Regions from separate parts of the Jeotgalibacillus haloalkalitolerans genome, predicted to be linked through region 3. Evidence: riboswitches for the same ligand, from Rfam matches in the RefSeq annotation. Region 3 holds a riboswitch; each other region holds the start of a gene.
What was found. A riboswitch is a leader RNA that binds a small molecule or an ion and turns the genes downstream of it on or off. The one in region 3 is predicted to bind S-adenosylmethionine.
Positions count from the first base shown of each region.

Region 1: another riboswitch for S-adenosylmethionine. It lies ahead of UFB30_RS01935 (2,3-diketo-5-methylthiopentyl-1-phosphate enolase); the one in region 3 lies ahead of UFB30_RS13505 (O-acetylhomoserine aminocarboxypropyltransferase/cysteine synthase family protein).
Region 2: another riboswitch for S-adenosylmethionine. It lies ahead of UFB30_RS11280 (Na+/H+ antiporter NhaC family protein); the one in region 3 lies ahead of UFB30_RS13505 (O-acetylhomoserine aminocarboxypropyltransferase/cysteine synthase family protein).

Region 1 is NZ_JAXQNN010000001.1:393,343-398,893, forward strand. Features, by position in the region: gene UFB30_RS01925 (methylthioribulose 1-phosphate dehydratase) at 1-273, opposite strand, end outside; gene UFB30_RS01930 (2-hydroxy-3-keto-5-methylthiopentenyl-1-phosphate phosphatase) at 270-935, opposite strand; gene UFB30_RS01935 (2,3-diketo-5-methylthiopentyl-1-phosphate enolase) at 940-2,157, opposite strand; SAM riboswitch class I at 2,234-2,342, opposite strand; SAM riboswitch class I at 2,934-3,055, shown strand; gene UFB30_RS01940 (sulfite oxidase-like oxidoreductase) at 3,315-3,977, shown strand; gene mtnK (S-methyl-5-thioribose kinase) at 3,993-5,207, shown strand; gene mtnA (S-methyl-5-thioribose-1-phosphate isomerase) at 5,204-5,551, shown strand, end outside.
Region 2 is NZ_JAXQNN010000003.1:226,414-231,964, reverse strand. Features, by position in the region: gene UFB30_RS11285 (GH32 C-terminal domain-containing protein) at 1-415, opposite strand, end outside; gene UFB30_RS11280 (Na+/H+ antiporter NhaC family protein) at 690-1,991, opposite strand; SAM riboswitch class I at 2,132-2,239, opposite strand; gene UFB30_RS11275 (SRPBCC family protein) at 2,334-2,786, opposite strand; gene UFB30_RS11270 (MerR family transcriptional regulator) at 2,901-3,659, opposite strand; gene UFB30_RS11265 (MFS transporter) at 3,826-5,004, shown strand; gene UFB30_RS11260 (transcriptional regulator) at 5,062-5,283, opposite strand; gene ytvA (YtvA family blue-light photoreceptor) at 5,496-5,551, shown strand, end outside.
Region 3 is NZ_JAXQNN010000005.1:105,845-111,395, forward strand. Features, by position in the region: gene metX (homoserine O-acetyltransferase MetX) at 1-1,009, opposite strand, end outside; gene UFB30_RS13505 (O-acetylhomoserine aminocarboxypropyltransferase/cysteine synthase family protein) at 1,023-2,324, opposite strand; SAM riboswitch class I at 2,440-2,557, opposite strand; gene UFB30_RS13510 (hypothetical protein) at 2,649-3,389, opposite strand; gene UFB30_RS13515 (hypothetical protein) at 3,386-4,126, opposite strand; gene UFB30_RS13520 (ABC transporter ATP-binding protein) at 4,098-5,003, opposite strand; gene UFB30_RS13525 (GntR family transcriptional regulator) at 5,000-5,386, opposite strand.

The DNA of each region.
Region 1 (5,551 bases), on a different contig from region 3:
CAGTTCGTACACTTTTTGATGTAAAAGCGTCTCAGCAGAAGGCTTCAATCCGGTCTGTTCAACCGGCTGGCTGTGCTGATCCACTAACAGAAAGTCTTCATCTGTCCGCTGGTACTTATCCTTGCCGCTTGCTGTTACCAGAAATTCAAGCGGGTCATCGGATACTTTGATCGACAGGTTGCCGCTTGTACCAGGGAACCAGTTTCTTGCACCAAGAGCATCTTTTACATCGGCAAGCTCCTGCCAGCGGTTCTTAAGATCAAGTGTTTTCAACGGTGCACAACCTCCTTTGACTGTTCAAGATAGGTAACAACTTCATCAAAATGAGTAAAACGCTTGTATGGAAGATTCAGCTCCCTGCATTTTTCCTCAAGGTAATCGCCACAGACAAACACCAGGTCAGCGAGCTTTGCAGCTTCAAGATCTGTAACAGAATCGCCGATGACGATTTTCTGTACAGGCTCATCTGTAAGCTCCCTGATGATACTTGGTTTACAGCAGCCGCAATCATTTGAACAGTGCTTATCACAAGTGTGCGGCCAGGTGATTTGAATTGTATTTCCTGAAAAATCACTGCCGTTACAGTAAAGCTGATTTTCAAGGTTGTAAGGCTTTAGCATGGGCTTTACGAAAAAATCGATGCCGCCGCTGACGATATTCAGCGGGACATTTTCTTTTCTTGTATAGCTGACAAAATCACCAAAGCCATCACGGATTTCAGCCGTTTCGACAACATACTGAATGATCTCTTCTTTTAGAGAAGAAGGGAGGGTTGCGAACATTTTCCCTACGCCCTCGCGGATTGATATTTCCCGGGAAAGAATTTGATCTTTAATCGGCTCCCAGCCCGGGGGATCAAAGTGCTGCATAATTGAAATGATGTTGTCGGATTTTGTGATGGTGCCATCAAAATCACAAAAGATTACGCTTGGCATGCGCTCACCCCCATAATGCAAGTGCCTTCTCAAGCTCTGCTGACTTTGCGGCAGCATCTTCCAGCGTACCGCCTGCCTGAACTTCAGCAATCGCATCACGGAAAGCTTTTGCACCGGCTGCCGCGCCTCCAGGGTGACCGTGAATACCGCCGCCGGCATTGATAATTGAGTCTTTTCCAAAGTCCTCAATCAGCTGTGGAACCAGTCCTGGATGAATACCGGCTGATGGCACAGGGAATGCGCGTTTCAGGCGGCTGTCAGATGTAAGTGCATCCCTGATCGCAAATGTTTCGCTTTTTTCCATCGCCACACTGCCATATGGAGAAGGGAACAGCACGAAGTCTGCACCTGCAAGACGAAGCAGTTTGCCAAGCAATACCTGATTTGAAATGCCGTACAGCGGTGAAGCTGTAAATGCACCGGATACAGCAGGGTGAGCCATAATCGGTACATCAATATATGGATCTTCAGCAAGACTCTGCAGTGTATCAAGCCCGTAAGCAAAAACGTTAAACAGTAATGCATTCGCACCAAGCGAGACTGCTTTTCTTGCTTTCTCTTTTAAATCAAACGTTCTGCCTGAAAGGTTTACTGCATATAACGTCCGGTGACCTGTACGTTCATATTCTTCATTCAGCACCTTCACACCTCGGCGGATCCGGTCTTCAAAAGGGGTGAGCGGATTATCAAATAAAATCTCATCATCCTTTACAAGATCAACCCCACCTGCAGCCTGGGCACGGAGCTGTTCTTCGAAAAGATCTGTTCCGCGGCCGATCATCCCCTTGAAAATACTCATCAGAAGCGGGCGGTCATGTACGCCAAGCTTGTTTCTAATTGAATCAATTCCAAACTGGGGACCGGGGAACTGCTGCTCAAGTGCTTCATCAAGCTCAATATCTACAAGCTTTACTTCACCATCAAGTGACAGCTTTCCAAAAATCGTTGTCAGGATCGCCGGAATATCAGCGCTGAAGTTTGCCGCAGGATACGCAATCTTAATCAGTCCCGCCTTGCGCTCACCGAGGTGAGCCGCTGCATCTGAAGGCGTTGTTTCACTGACAGAGACAACTTCACCCTTATGTTTTTTTAACTGCTCCTGATCAACCGCGGGTAGGTCCGTCCATGAACCGACCGTCAGCCCAAGCGCAATAGACTCAGCCTTTTTTTCCAAATTTCCTTTTGCATCATGTACAAGATAAGTCGCTGTGATTTTTGACATAAAAGACATCCTTTCAAAAACAGAAATAAAAAATCCGCTCCCAAAGAGGAAGCGGACATCAAAATGAACGTTCTTCCTCTTATCCTTCAGCTGTCGCTGTGAGAATTAGCACCTTGAATCAGCGTTAGCCGAAACAGGTTGCCGGGTTTCATCGGGCTCGTCCCTCCACCTGCTCTTTATAAGAGTTGTATAACGTATTCAGTTAGTTTTAAAATCATGTACCGAATTATGGCAGACATCTTCAAAAACGTCAAGCAGATTTTTCAGAAAATTATATTTTTGATTTTTGAATTTATGAGTATAAATTGTGATGTGCTTTATAAATTGGCGGGTGATTTACGCTGCAGGGGGACGCTTTCCGCGGCCGGGCGGTGAGCCAGCAGGCTTCGCCATTGCCTCATCTGTCCCTTCCTGCCGCAGCCCCTTACGCTTCAATCACCCGCTGTGCAGGTACTATGATTTTTTAACAAAGTAAAAATATGAGAGATAGTTGATCAACCAACTATATATTTTTCAAAGATAACTCAGCTGTTGACCGGAGTGGAGGGCGGCGACTCCGGGACGAATAGAGGGGAGCTGAGACCCCGGAAGCCGCAGGCTGAGGAGGCTCAGCAACCTCCGTCCGGAAAGCGTCCGCCTGAAACGCAGGTCAACAGCGGTTCCCGGAAGCCCCCAAAAAATAAATTTAAAAAACCCGTTGACAAACCGTCACTCTATTCCGTAAACTTGCAATTATGAAATCGCAATAAACCAAAAACATCCAACTACATATACCACTCTTATCGAGAGTTGGCTGAGGGAATTGGCCCTATGAAGCCCGGCAACCGGCCCCGCTGTATACATAACAGCAGGGACACGGTGCTACATCCAACAGACGTAATGGTCTGAGAGATAAGAGGTCGAATCAGTCTAATTCTGCCTCTTTCTATCTTAGAAAGGGGCTTTTTATTTTTCACTTTTATAAAAAGCAATTAGTGAATTTGCACAGCAGATGATTGGAGCGTAAGGCGGCGACTCCGGGACGATTAGTTGGAAGCTGAGACCCCGCAGGCGAAGCCGAGGAGGTCTAATGGAGCCACAAAACGGCTCATCCAGGAAAGCGTCCGCCTGAAGCGGAAATCATCTGCCGGCTTGAAGCAAACAAGGAGCGTGAAACAATGGGTAAGGCAGAACGGTTGAAAAAAGCACGGCCGCCGGTACAGAAAAATACACATGATGGCAGACTTCCACCTGGTCAGACGCTGACAGAAAAATTTCCGATTCTGCATGAAGGCGAAGTCCCTGAATACAATCTTGCTACATGGGATTTCACGCTGTTTGGAGAAGGTGCAACGAAAAAGACATTCACTTATGACGAGCTCATGCAGCTGCCGCAGACGACAATCGTAAAAGATATTCACTGCGTGACAAGGTGGTCAAGGTTTGACAATGCTTTTACCGGCGTCACAATAAAGGATTTGCTGAAAGATTTTGAGATCCCTGAAGGCACGAAGCACGTTATGATTTATGGAGATCATGACTACGAGACGAACTTACCGCTTGAGGATCTGCTAAAAGAAGACATTCTGCTGGCGCACTCTTTTGAAGGGAAGCCGCTGACAGCCAAGCATGGTTATCCATTCAGACTGGTCGTACCGCACCTGTATTTCTGGAAGAGTGTGAAGTGGATCAGAGGAATTGAATTTTTACAGGAAGACCGCCCGGGGTTCTGGGAACGCAACGGATTTCACAATTACGGAGAAGTATTCAGAGAAGAGCGTTTTTCAGGAGAGGACTTAGATATTCCTGAAGATGAGTGGCATAAAAAAGAATTTGATTAAAGGAGAGGAACGTCAATGACAAATGTACGTGAGCATGTGTATGAACCATTTACTGAACAGAGTGTCCTCGTTTATTTAGAGAAAAAGGGACTCATTACAGATAAAGAGCAGGTAACGTGTAAGGAAGTTGGGGATGGTAATCTGAACTATGTGTTTATAGTAAAGGATTTGCAGACTGACAAATCGCTTGTCGTTAAGCAGGCGCTGCCTTATGCAAAGGTTGTCGGTGAAAGCTGGCCGTTATCGCTCGACCGTGCACGTATTGAACGCCAGGCACTGCAGGAAGCAGCGAAATATGTACCGACGCTTGTACCGGAAGTATTCGATTATGACGATGACTATGCAGTGACAGTAATGGAAGACCTGTCAGATCACGTGATTCTGAGAAAAGGGTTACTTGAAGGAAACCTTTATCCTCACATTTCAGAACATATCGGAACGTATCTTGCTGAAAACCTGTTCAACGCCTCTGATGAAGCGCTTGGACCGATTGAAAAGAAAAAGCTGGCACGTCAGTTTGTGAATCCGGACTTGTGTGATATTACTGAAAAACTTGTTTTCACAGACCCATATCAGAATGCTGAATCCAATTCCTACCCTGAAAATCTTCAGGAAGCAGTGGAGTCACTGTGGCAGGACGATCGTCTAATCTTTGAAGTCGCAAAATTGAAAAAACAATTCCTGACTGAAGGAGAAACATTGCTGCACGGAGACCTTCATACAGGCAGTGTGTTTGTAACGGAAGAGTCTACAAAAGTAATTGACCCTGAATTTGCATTCTATGGTCCGGCAGGCTTTGATATCGGTGCATTCATTGCTAACCTGACGCTAAACTATATTGCCCAGCAGGAAAGAGCGGATGAAAGTAATCGTCATGAGATCAGTGACTACCTGCTTGAGACGATCGAACAGACTTGGGCAGTATTTGAAAAGCGCTACCGCGAGCTGCTGTTAGAAAAAGGCTTTGAAGAGAGACAGCGGACAGATCAGTATGCAGATTACGTACTTGAAAAGATCTGGCAGGATACGCTCGGATTTGCCGGCTGTAAAACGATCCGCCGCATCATCGGCCTTGCACATGTTGAAGATATTGATGGAATTGAAGACGAAACAGGCAGACTGCAGGCACAGCAGCGCGCGATTGAAACGGGCAGATCACTGATTTTCAACCGTTCTGTATGGCGCTCGCCGAAAAGCCTGACTGCTTATCTGAAGGGGCTGGCAAAATGACGAATTTTATTAAACCGGTCATCTGGGAAGGCGATGCAATTCGTCTGTTAAATCAGCAGAAGCTTCCCCGAGAAGTGGAATATATCTTTTTAAAAACAATTGAAGATGTGTGGAACAGCATAACAGAATTGAAAGTACGAGGCGCACCTGCAATCGGGATCACAGCAGCTTTCGGGCTTGCTCTGTGGGCGAAAAACAGCGGGCTGAATGAGCTTGAGATTCTGAAGTCAGAGCTTGCTGTAAAAGCAGTCTATCTGAATTCCTCCCGTCCGACAGCGGTTAACCTGTCATGGGCGCTTCAGAGGTTACTCAAAGCAGCTGAAGAAGAAGCCTCTGCTGCGAAA
Region 2 (5,551 bases), on a different contig from region 3:
CTCTCGGTGCTACCCATGCTTCAATAGAAAACGACCCTTCAGGCACCTGAACATTCTCAGGAGGCCTCTCCATCCAGTTGGAATATCCATCAAATAGCAGAGCACCATGATCAATACCACTTTTCCATTCAAGACCTGACGGCTTTGCTGCTGTTACATCATCAAGCTGATCCAAGCCAACATCCTTAGCAGCAATCCCGCGTGCTTCATTAAACGCCCATTGATGAAGCGCATCCTCACTTAATACATGAGTGGGTGCCGGTGCATCTTCTACTCTTTCGGTTGACCGTTCATTCACTTCCTGCGTCCTTTCCTGTTCTTGATCCGGAACAGGCTGATCGGTTTGCTGTGACAATATCAGCATCGTCGCTGCAACACCTGCTCCTCCAGCTAATACAAACCATTTTTTATCCATTCTTTCTTCCTCCCTGATTATGCGAAATAAAAAAGACCCGAAAACATGGAAGATCCTTAATGGTCTCTTCCTGTTTTCAGGTCTTGCCTGCTTATCAGTCACAATCCTGCTGTATGAGATTATCAAATTGCTTTAAATCTTAACAGCTCGGATAGAAAGGTTCAAGAATAAAGAGAAAATAGCACTGATTGTGCTCTTCCACAACAGGGATCCTTTCAATTAAAAAAGTCTGCCTGGCAGTCAGTGATTAACTAATTGCCAGGCAGACCTTCATCTAATCATTTTTTGTTATAAATCTCGGATATTGAATCGCGATCGCAATTGCACCTGACAATGCAATCAGAATCGGATAAATGCAATACGGTACAATCTCAGCCGGCGAAATACCAGCGACCCCTGCAACAGCCAGAAGCTGCGCGCCATAAGGGATCACACCCTGCACAGAGCTCGCGAAAATATCAAGTAAACTCGCTGACCTTCGTTTATCTATGTCATACTCATCTGCAATCTGCTTTGCAAGCGGTCCAGCAGTAATAATGGAAATCGTGTTGTTAGCCGTCGCAAGGTTTACTGTACTTACAAGCCCTGCAATACCGGCTTCCCCGCCTTTTTTCGTCTTCACACGTTTCGTTACTGCCTGAAGCAGGGATTCAATTCCCCCGTTTGCTCTGATCAGCTCCACTAGTCCACCAAGCAGAATCGCGATCATCGCGAGCTCCTGCATATTTGTAAAGCCATCACCAATCAGACCGATTAAGTCCATAAAGCTGTACTGTCCGAGCGCAAGACCAACAATTCCTGCAAAAATGATTCCGCCAAGCAGCACCAAAATCACATTTGCTCCGGCTACAGCAAAAATCAATACACCGAGATAAGGCAGCACCTGAACTAAATTATATGGGTTATCCCCATCAATTGAAGCACTGTTGCCGGTTGTCAGCACACCAAAAATGATCGCTGTAATAATGGCGGCCGGTAATACGATAAAGATATTCGCCTTAAATTTATCTTTCATTTTTGTTCCCTGCGTGCGAACTGCTGCAATCGTCGTATCAGAGATGATTGACAGGTTATCACCAAACATTGCACCACTGACGATTGCACCCATAGCAAGCGCCACACCGATATCTGTCTGTTCTGAAAGTCCAAGACCAATTGGTGCCAGCGCAACGATTGTTCCGACTGACGTTCCCATTGAAATTGAGATAAAGCATGCGATCACAAACAGACCGACAATGAGCAGATTCTGCGGCAGCAGTGACAGTCCAAGGTTAACGGTTGAATCAACCGCACCAGCTCCCTCTGCTACTGAAGCAAAAGCTCCGGCTAAAAGGAAGATCACAACCATCAAAATAATGTTCGGATGTCCGCCACCTTTTGCAAGCTGCATCGTTTTCGTCTGAAAATCTGTTTTTCTATTCATGAGCATTGCCACTAAAATCGCTGTGAACAATGCCACTAATACAGGCATGAAATAAAAGTCGCCTGTTAAAATACCTGATCCGATAAAAAGTAAAATGAATACGCCGAACGGAATAAGTGCCAGCGGATTGCTTTGAATATTCTCCTGATTCATTTGTCCGAGCCTCCTGAAATAGTATCGTGCCCTGCTGAATGTACCCACTCCGGGGTGAATTAAACGTTGGAAAGGTTTTTCAGGACACAAAAAAACCTCTCCAATAAGAAAAAGAAGAGGCTTGTATAAGCAAACAACTTTTCTTATCTCTCAGGCAAAAACGCCTGCTGGAATTGGCACAGTACTCAACTTGCGAGTCCGCTGCCGAGGCTTCAAAGGGCCAGTCCCTCCGCCTCTCATCATAAGAAGATGGTTATGAAGTTTTTATTGATTGTTGAAATATAAGTGATTCACTCGGATAAGTCAATACAATCATTTAAATTAAGAATATTCAATCTCTCTTCAGGCACTTTCCGCTTCACTTTTTACTCTTTTAAGGAAATCGAGTACAACTTGATGATCCTGCTTATTACCGGCAAATTTCAGCATTGCCCTGCCTATAAAATTAGCTCCCTTATTTTCACCTTCATAGATGAGTCTGGTCTGCTGTTCGCTTTCTTTTACCAGTTTAAAAGAAAAGGTCGTGTCAAAGGCTTTGCCAAGAACAAAGTTTACTTTCTTAAACTTTTCATTTTCATAATCTTCATAAGCGAGGGTATGTACAATATAAGTCTCCACGCGTTTACCCTCACCGTACTGCTGCTGATGCTTTGCGCCAGCTACAGTCTCCTCACCTTCCACAAGCTCGTGTGATAACACCTTTGGCATAATTCTTTTGATGTTTTTATCTTTGAATAAGTCCCATACATGTTCAATGTTCGCAGTAATGATTGTTTCTTCTTTCCATGTGATCATTGCTGTCCACCCTTTCGTTTTACCATAAATTGAACTTAATCTTTATTTTAAACTATAGAGTCGGTACAGCCTAAAAAGTCATCTGCACGTCTGCAGATGACTATTCGATCAATATCATTTTCCCGTATAAACATCAATCGCATCCCGTAAAAATACTGCTGCGCCTTCAAAGTGTTTGTCATAATACGCAGTAAACCGCTCGTCGCTCACATACATATCCCCAAGACCTGCATGCGCCTCTTTTGTATACTTTGGCCAGGTAAAGCTCAGCCATTCCCTATGCAGTGCAGCTGCTTTTTGTGCCTCAGGCGAAGCAGGATCACCTGTTTCATAGCCATTCTTCAGGGCTTCAAAAAGTGCTTTCTCCACTTCATTCATCCGTCTAAAGTCAGCCTCAGACAACCCCATCATTTTGGCTTTGCTGTCATCTACAACATGATCTCCATATTGTTCACGCACTTCTTTTCCGTACTTCTCTTCATTTTCATCAATCATCTTTTTCTTAAATCCTTCAAACTTCTCCTGATCTGACATTGGAGTACCTCCTTCTTTGCTTTCAATCGTTTTCTTTACGGTTGAAATAATCTGTTCAAGACGGGTATGCTTTTCCTCCAGTTTTTCAACGTGCTGCTGCAAAGCTGAGATCAGATCAAAATCCGGGTGATGAATGATATTTTTAATTTCCTCAAGGCTCACCTCAAGCTCCCGGTAAAAGAGAATCTGCTGCAGCAGATCCAATTCCTTCTGACTGTAAATCCGGTAACCTGAGGAACTGATTCTCGCAGGCTTTAACAGACCAATCTCATCATAATATCTCAGTGTGCGGCCGCTCACACCGGACAGCTTTGCCAGCTGCTGAACTGTATATTCCATCTAAACCCCTCCTGACAGATTAAGCATAAGGCTTTACGTTGCGTGAAGGTCAACAGATATAATCATATTTTTTTATATAAATATTATAAATTGGAAATGAGCGTTTTTAACACCCTCATTTTAGGTTAAAGAAGTAAGACATACATAGAATTTGCGGGGTGAGAAAATGAGCGGATCTGATTATACAGTAGGCTTGATCGCGGCACCGGGATATCCAAAAGAATTAATTGATTCGCTGAAAGCTGACCTGCCTGAACTGCTGGATTATTATGTTGATGATCATCGGCACTGGAAAATAGACTGCTCAATTGATTCTATAACAGGTGGCACTGATCAGTCTGAAGAAGTGATGAGGGCCATTTTATCATTGAGAGACGAGAACAAATGGAATTTTACAGTAGCGATTACAGACCTTCCACTGCTTCAGGGTAAAAAAGCGATTATCGCAGAAGCATATGAAGAGGAGCGTGTTGCTTTAATCAGCCTGCCTGGTCTTGGCGCAGTTCCGCTTGCACGCAGAGTCAGGGATTCAATCCTGCAGCTTGTAAATGAAATGTTTTATACAACGTCTGATGAGGGCCGGAGAAGAGCTGAACAAAGGCTCGAAAAGAAGGATCAGACAGAAGATAAAGAACTAAAAACAAGAAATCCAAAGAGGCTGTTAGGCAGAAAAGGGTTTGATAAAGTATCACCAATTAAAAGAGAAACACCTGAAGATACAGAAAATATTGATGTGAGATTTAAAGTGAATTCATACTCCGGCAGTGCTTTGCGTCTGTTAACCGGTATGGTCCGTGCTAATAAGCCATGGGTCATGTTTTCATCATTCAAGAAAGTCATTATGCTTGCTTTTACAACCGGCGCTTATGCACTGGTGTTTCCGACCTTGTGGATGCTGAGCAATGAATACAGCGTCTGGAGGATGTTCCTGCTTTCAAACATCTCAATCCTTGCAATGGTATTCTGGATTATCTCAGCGCATCAGCTGTGGGAGAAAAAGCAGTTCACCGAAAAAGCATCACATCTCAGGAAGCTTTATAATGCTTCAACGTTTCTGACACTCTTTACGTCTGTTTGTTTTTATTACTTGCTGCTGTTTGTTTTATTTTCATTTGCGGTGATTTTATTTATTCCAATGGGGTTGCTGCAATCTGAGGTTTCCCCGGATGTCGGGTACGTGAATTATTTCTATATTGCCTGGACAGCAACGAGTATTGCCACAATTATCGGCGCACTCGGTTCAGCCCTTGAAGACGAAGAAGTTGTCCTGTCTTCCACCTATGGCTACAGACAGCGCCAGCGGTATGAAGAGATCAGGAGAATCGAAGAAGAAAGAGAACAGTAATATGTAATTGCAGAGTCCTTTTGAAGCATCCGCTTACGGGAGGACTCTTAAAAATACTCAGATAATCAGTTTTTCCTTTTTTATCATTGGTTTAATTGACAGAACACGGTCATAGTGAAAAGTACGCACAGCTCTTCTCTTCAGACAGTAAGCAGTAAATGAAGCTTCCCCAAGCTTTCTGATCCGCACTCTTCGCTCAGAACAGACGCCATCGCTTTTCATATAAATTATTTTAACTGTAAGACCCTGCTGCCAGTAGCGGAATAATTTCTCTTTCATGATCATTCCTCCTTGTACTTTCATTATACGAACAAACGTTCTTAATGTAAACTGAAAAGCTGCTGTGAAGGTACTCAGCGTTCATTATTTATTTTTGTTCCCGAAAGGTTAAAAAGAATGGAAAATGGGTAAAAATTATCATATTATATTTTCTATCAGCATTTAGTTCAATAATATGAACTGAATGGATCATAATGAAGCAGGTGAAGAGATTGATATTATCTGAAAACAACAAGGAACTTGCAAGGTTCATAGAAACAGCACTTGA
Region 3 (5,551 bases):
AGCCGTCATGACCAAAATCTGTATCGACTTCATGAAAGTCAGCTTCAGGTACATAGCTGATAAACTGTTCAATTACGTTCGGCGGGTATAGCAGATCCCCCTTAAATCCAATGCCAAGCAGCTTTGACTTAATCTTCCCGGCTGCTTCCTGAATACTGCCGTGATACCTGCTGATATCGTGATGATTCATCGCATATAAAAGTGTCAAATAGCTGTTCGGGTCAAACCGTTTCGTGATTTTTTCACCCTGGTATTTTAAATAGGATTCCACCTGATAAAATGGCTGCTTTTCTTCCACTTCTTTTTCTTCTCTGTTGAATCTGCCTGTAAACAGGTAGGGACTTCTGTAAGTGACAAGACCGACCATTCTGGCAACCTCAAACCCTTTTACGTCAGAGGCATTTTCATACAAGCCGTTGTTCCAGGCCGGGTCATTTTCAATCGCATGAATTCCGATCCGGTTGAAAGCTATCCCGTAATCACTTAATGATGGCGTCGCTGCAAGGAGCACTGCTTTTCCCATAAAATCAGGATAGCTGATGCACCATTCAAGTGTCTGCATACCGCCGAGTGACCCGCCTATGACACCGTGCAGGCTTGTGATTCCAAGCTTCAGACAGGCGTGATACTGGGCGTTCACCATATCTTTTACCGTGATAAATGGAAAGGCTGTGCGGTACTTTTCACCGTTTTGATTAAGTGAATCTGGACCTGTAGAACCGCTGCAGCCGCCAAGAACGTTAAATGTAATCACCTGAAACTTTGTTAAGTCAATGTAAGCATGTTCACCGGCAAATCCACGCCACCAGCCCGGATCCTGCTCCGTTCCGACTGACTGGTGCGTCCCGGTTAACGCGTGACAGATCAGGATCACAGGTAATGACGGATCTCCTGACCGCTCATAGCGGAGAGAGACATCATCTATCACTTTTCCGGATTCAAGTGTCAAAGAACCGATGTTAACTGTCCCTTCACGATGCATGACCTTCTCAGTTAATGTCTCTCCCATGGTGGTTCCTCCCTTACGAATGCGCTGGTACTGCCGCTTTTTCAATCGCCTGATTTAAATCGTTAATTAAATCTTCAACAGATTCAATACCGACTGATAATCTGATTTGCTCTTCCTTTACGCCGGCTGCCTCAAGATCTGCAGCTGTCAGCTGTGCGTGTGTTGTTGAAGCCGGGTGAATGATGAGTGATTTCGCATCCCCAACGTTAGCAACATGTGACCAGAGCTGCGTATGATCAATCACTTTTCTGCCTGCCTCGCGTCCACCCTTAATGCCAAATACAATAATTGATCCGGCTCCTTTAGGCAGATACTTTTTCGCCGCCTCATATGATGAGTGGCTTTCAAGACCCGGATACTGCACCCAGTCAACTGAAGGATGCTGATCCAGATACTCAGCGACTTTCAGCGCGTTTTCCACGTGACGCTCCACTCTCAGATGCAGCGTCTCAAGTCCCTGCAATAAATAAAATGCATTTTGAGGGCTGAGGCATGCGCCTGTATCACGCAGCAGATTCACCCGCAGCTTTGCGATAAATGCCGCTGCTTCAAGATCCACAAAGCGTAATCCGTTATAGCTTGGGTCAGGCGTTGTAAAATCCGGGAAGCGTCCGTTATCATAATTGAATGTTCCTGCATCTACAACGACACCGCCAATCGTTGTGCCGTGTCCACCGATCCATTTCGTTGCTGAATGGACAACGATGTCTGCCCCGTGTTCAATCGGTTTGTTCAGATAAGGCGTTGCAAATGTGCTGTCAACAATCAGCGGAACGCCTTCTTCATGAGCGACTTTTGCCACTCCTTCTGTATCAAGTACATGCAGACTCGGGTTTCCAATCACTTCTGCAAAGACAGCCTTCGTTTTCGGACCGATCGCTTTTCTGAAGTTCTCCGGGTCTGTCCCGTCAACAAATTTTACATTCACACCGTATCTCGGCAACGTCTGGGCGAAAAGGTTGTAAGTGCCGCCATAAAGATTTGCAGCAGCGACAATTTCATCTCCTGCGCCTGCAAGGTTCAGTACTGCATAAGTGATTGCCGCCATGCCGGAAGCTGTTGCCACAGCACCGACTCCGCCTTCTAACAGCGCGATTCTATTTTCAAAAGCAGCGACTGTCGGGTTTCCGATTCGTGTATAGATATTTCCTTCTTCAGCAAGTGAGAATAAATTCTGCGCATGCTCAGCGCTGTCAAACGTGTAAGACGTTGTCTGATAGATCGGGATTGCTCTTGAATTCGTAGTCGGATCTGATTCTGTTGCACCGTGAAGTAATAGCGTCTCAATATTGTATTGCGGCTGATTGTTGGTCATGAATGAATCTCTCCTTTAGTGAGTTGATGGATTTTTTTACAGTGAAGTTGTAACTGGATGAAGGTGAAAGGGGAAAACAAAAACCCCCTTCATAAGAAGAGGGTTATATATCCTCCTCTTATCTTTCAGACCTTTTCAGGGTCTGTAGGAATTAGCACCTTTCCGTATCAGGATTTGATACGTTGGTTGCCGGGCATCGCAGGGCCTAGTCCCTCCGCCACTCTGGATAAGAGTTATAAAGTTGTAAGTACATGTTGTGTTTGCTCTTGTTGAGGATTATAAAGAGTCTGAAAAAGGAAGTCAACCTTTTTCTGAATATTTATTTTATTGGGCTTTGAATTCTATTACCTCTGCTTCTGGATCGGACTGAATTTCTATGTGTGCCGGAACCCGCAGATGGATGACACTCATGCCACTCGAATAATTTAAGCCTGAAGCCAGGTCCGCACGCTCCCCTTTCATGAATTGCTGTGCGGCAACCGGTGGATTAAACTGATTGAACTGAAGCCTGTTGGTGTGAAATGAGTTTTCTACATTCACTGTACCAGCGGCAATTGACACTTCTGCTCTTTTGATGGTTTCCGTAATGTCATAACCATTTAATACGACAGGTGTTTCATAAATGTCAATCAGAATTTCACGGTCAACCTCTTCATCTTTTGTAACAGCAATTAGCACATCTCCATAAGACGACCCATAACCTGGCGCAGGAATAATCAGCCGGTCCATTGAAAAATCATACTGCTTTTGTTCCACCAGAAATTCAGGCGCAATATCATCAAACCTGTTTTGCTGAGCGGGTCCATACAGGTCAAAGTAATAGTCTGATGGTTCCGCTTCTGACATGGCATTCGTGTCATCAGCTGATACCGGTAAAATATAATATGCAGCCATAGCAACCAAGAGAACGCCGGAATAGATGATATAGATCAGTCGGGTACGCAACAGCTTCCCAGTAAATATTCTTTGTTTTTTGGGCTTTAATTGCTGCTCTCTTCTTCTCCAAAAGAGTGTGAAAATCAGTAAAACGAGTGCGATTGGAAGTATTTGAACAAGGAACATCATATTTCTCTCACCTCACTATTATTGGTCAGCGCTACTGCCAGACCATACAATATGACTGCAGTAAAAAGTGCTTTTACCAGAAAAATCAGCAGTGAGCTTTCCTGAACATAAAAGAGATGAGCGAATTCAAATAGAACGTAGTTTTGCAGGATGTTCGGAACAAATATGATTGCCGGGATCAGTGCAAAAAACAGCTTACTGATCTTCAATAATGTTCCAAACAGATACCCAAGCGCAACAGCCATTAAGTAATACCCGAACATACCGGCACCTGCAATGAACAGTTCCCCGGGTGACCCTACCGTTGAAAGCCCGGGAAAATACTCTGCCGGACGTACCAATAACATAATGAGATAAATCAGATAGCTGCTCAATACAGTAAAAATGGCAGCAATCAAGACAACAGAAGCAAACAGAATTGCATTGGAAACCTGAGAAATGAAACGGTTTGTAACAAATGAGAAATCTTCATACAAATAGTTTTTAGCAGTGAGCATAGCCGGCGTAACGAACATCCAGAATATCGTGAAAGCAAAAACAGTATTCGTCGAGTAGGTTGACACTTCAATCGAAAACAAATCATTAGTCGTCGCCATTCCTCCAGATCCAATCGCAGAGAATATAATCCCGATCACCTGCAGAAGAACAAGACTGCGCAGCAGATACGTATAGGAATACCATTTATAAATCACTTGCTGCCGGATCACATCACCCGTGCTGACTGTTGCTAAAGACATCATCAATCCCCCCTGTATTTCTTCTCGTCATATACACACACAAATCACTCGCAGACACCGGCGAAAATCTAAGATCACGCGCAGCTGCTTTCTCAGCCGCAGTAAAATGATTTTTCACAACCACTGTTGAGAATCCGCTTTTTTCTTCAAGACGGGCAATCACTTCCTGCTGATCTGACCAGCTTTTAACCTGAACAGTCGGGCCGGTGACAGCCATCGCATACTCTTTTACTTCTTCGATCGGGAGATGCAGAACCGAACGTCCCCCATCAATCAGCAGCAGATCTTCAATCAATTCATCAATTTCATCAAGGTGGTGACTTGAAATCAGAATCGTTCTCGGATGTGCAAGATAATCCTTCAGCAGTGCCCGGTAAAAATCTTTTCTGACTGAGGCATCCATGCCGGTTGTCGGCTCATCAAATATCGTCAGCGGACAGCGTGCTGCAAGACCAAGGATTCCGAAAAACGTATTTTTCTGTCCCTTAGACAGATAATCCGTTCCAACATTCATGGGTAAGGCAAAATACTCCGCAAGACGCTGTGCAAGCTCTGCGTCCCAGTTCGGATAAAAACGGCTGTGGTGATGCAAAATGTCTTTCGTCGTCAGCGCATTCGAGAAAACAGTGTATTCATCAAGATACATACTGTTGGCAGATACCTTCAGGCTGTTAAAGGGCTTTTCACCGAACACACTGATGTCCCCGCCTGTCTTTTTTAAATAACCGGCGATCGTTTTCATGAGCGTTGTTTTACCAGACCCGTTTCTTCCGACAATGCCGGTAATCGTATTTTCCTGAATGATAAAGTCCGCATCTTTTACACCGGCACCGTTTTTGAACCTTTTCTCAAGATGTCTGCATTCAATAACCGTCATGACGTTTCCCCTTTCCGGCGACTTTGCTCCAGCTGAATCATGTGGATCAGATCTGTTTCTTTTACATTCAGGTGTTCTGCCTCGGCAACTACATCGGATACAAGCGCTGCCAGAGTTTCGTTGATTCTCCTGTGGCGGATCTGTTCAGCCGCCTCTTCTGTCACAAACATCCCAAGTCCCCTTTTCTTATATAGAATCCCTGCATCTGCAAGTATGGTCAGCCCTTTTGCTGCTGTGGCCGGATTGATATTGAACTGATCAGCCAGCTGGTACTGCGAAAACATCTTTTCATGTGCTTTAAATCGTTCATGCAAAATTTCTGTTTCCAGCCACTCTGCAATCTGTATATAAATCGGTTTTGTACTGTCTGCATTCAGCATCAGCTCAGTCACCTCCTTTATCTGATATAGTGCATTACTGTTGTAATGTACTATATAGTATTTTGTAATCTTTGGCAATAGGTGTTTGTGGAAATTTTTGATATTGGGCGCGTGCGTTGGTTCGTGGAAAAGTGAGGCATGTTCGGAGAAAACATGTGGAAGTTCGTA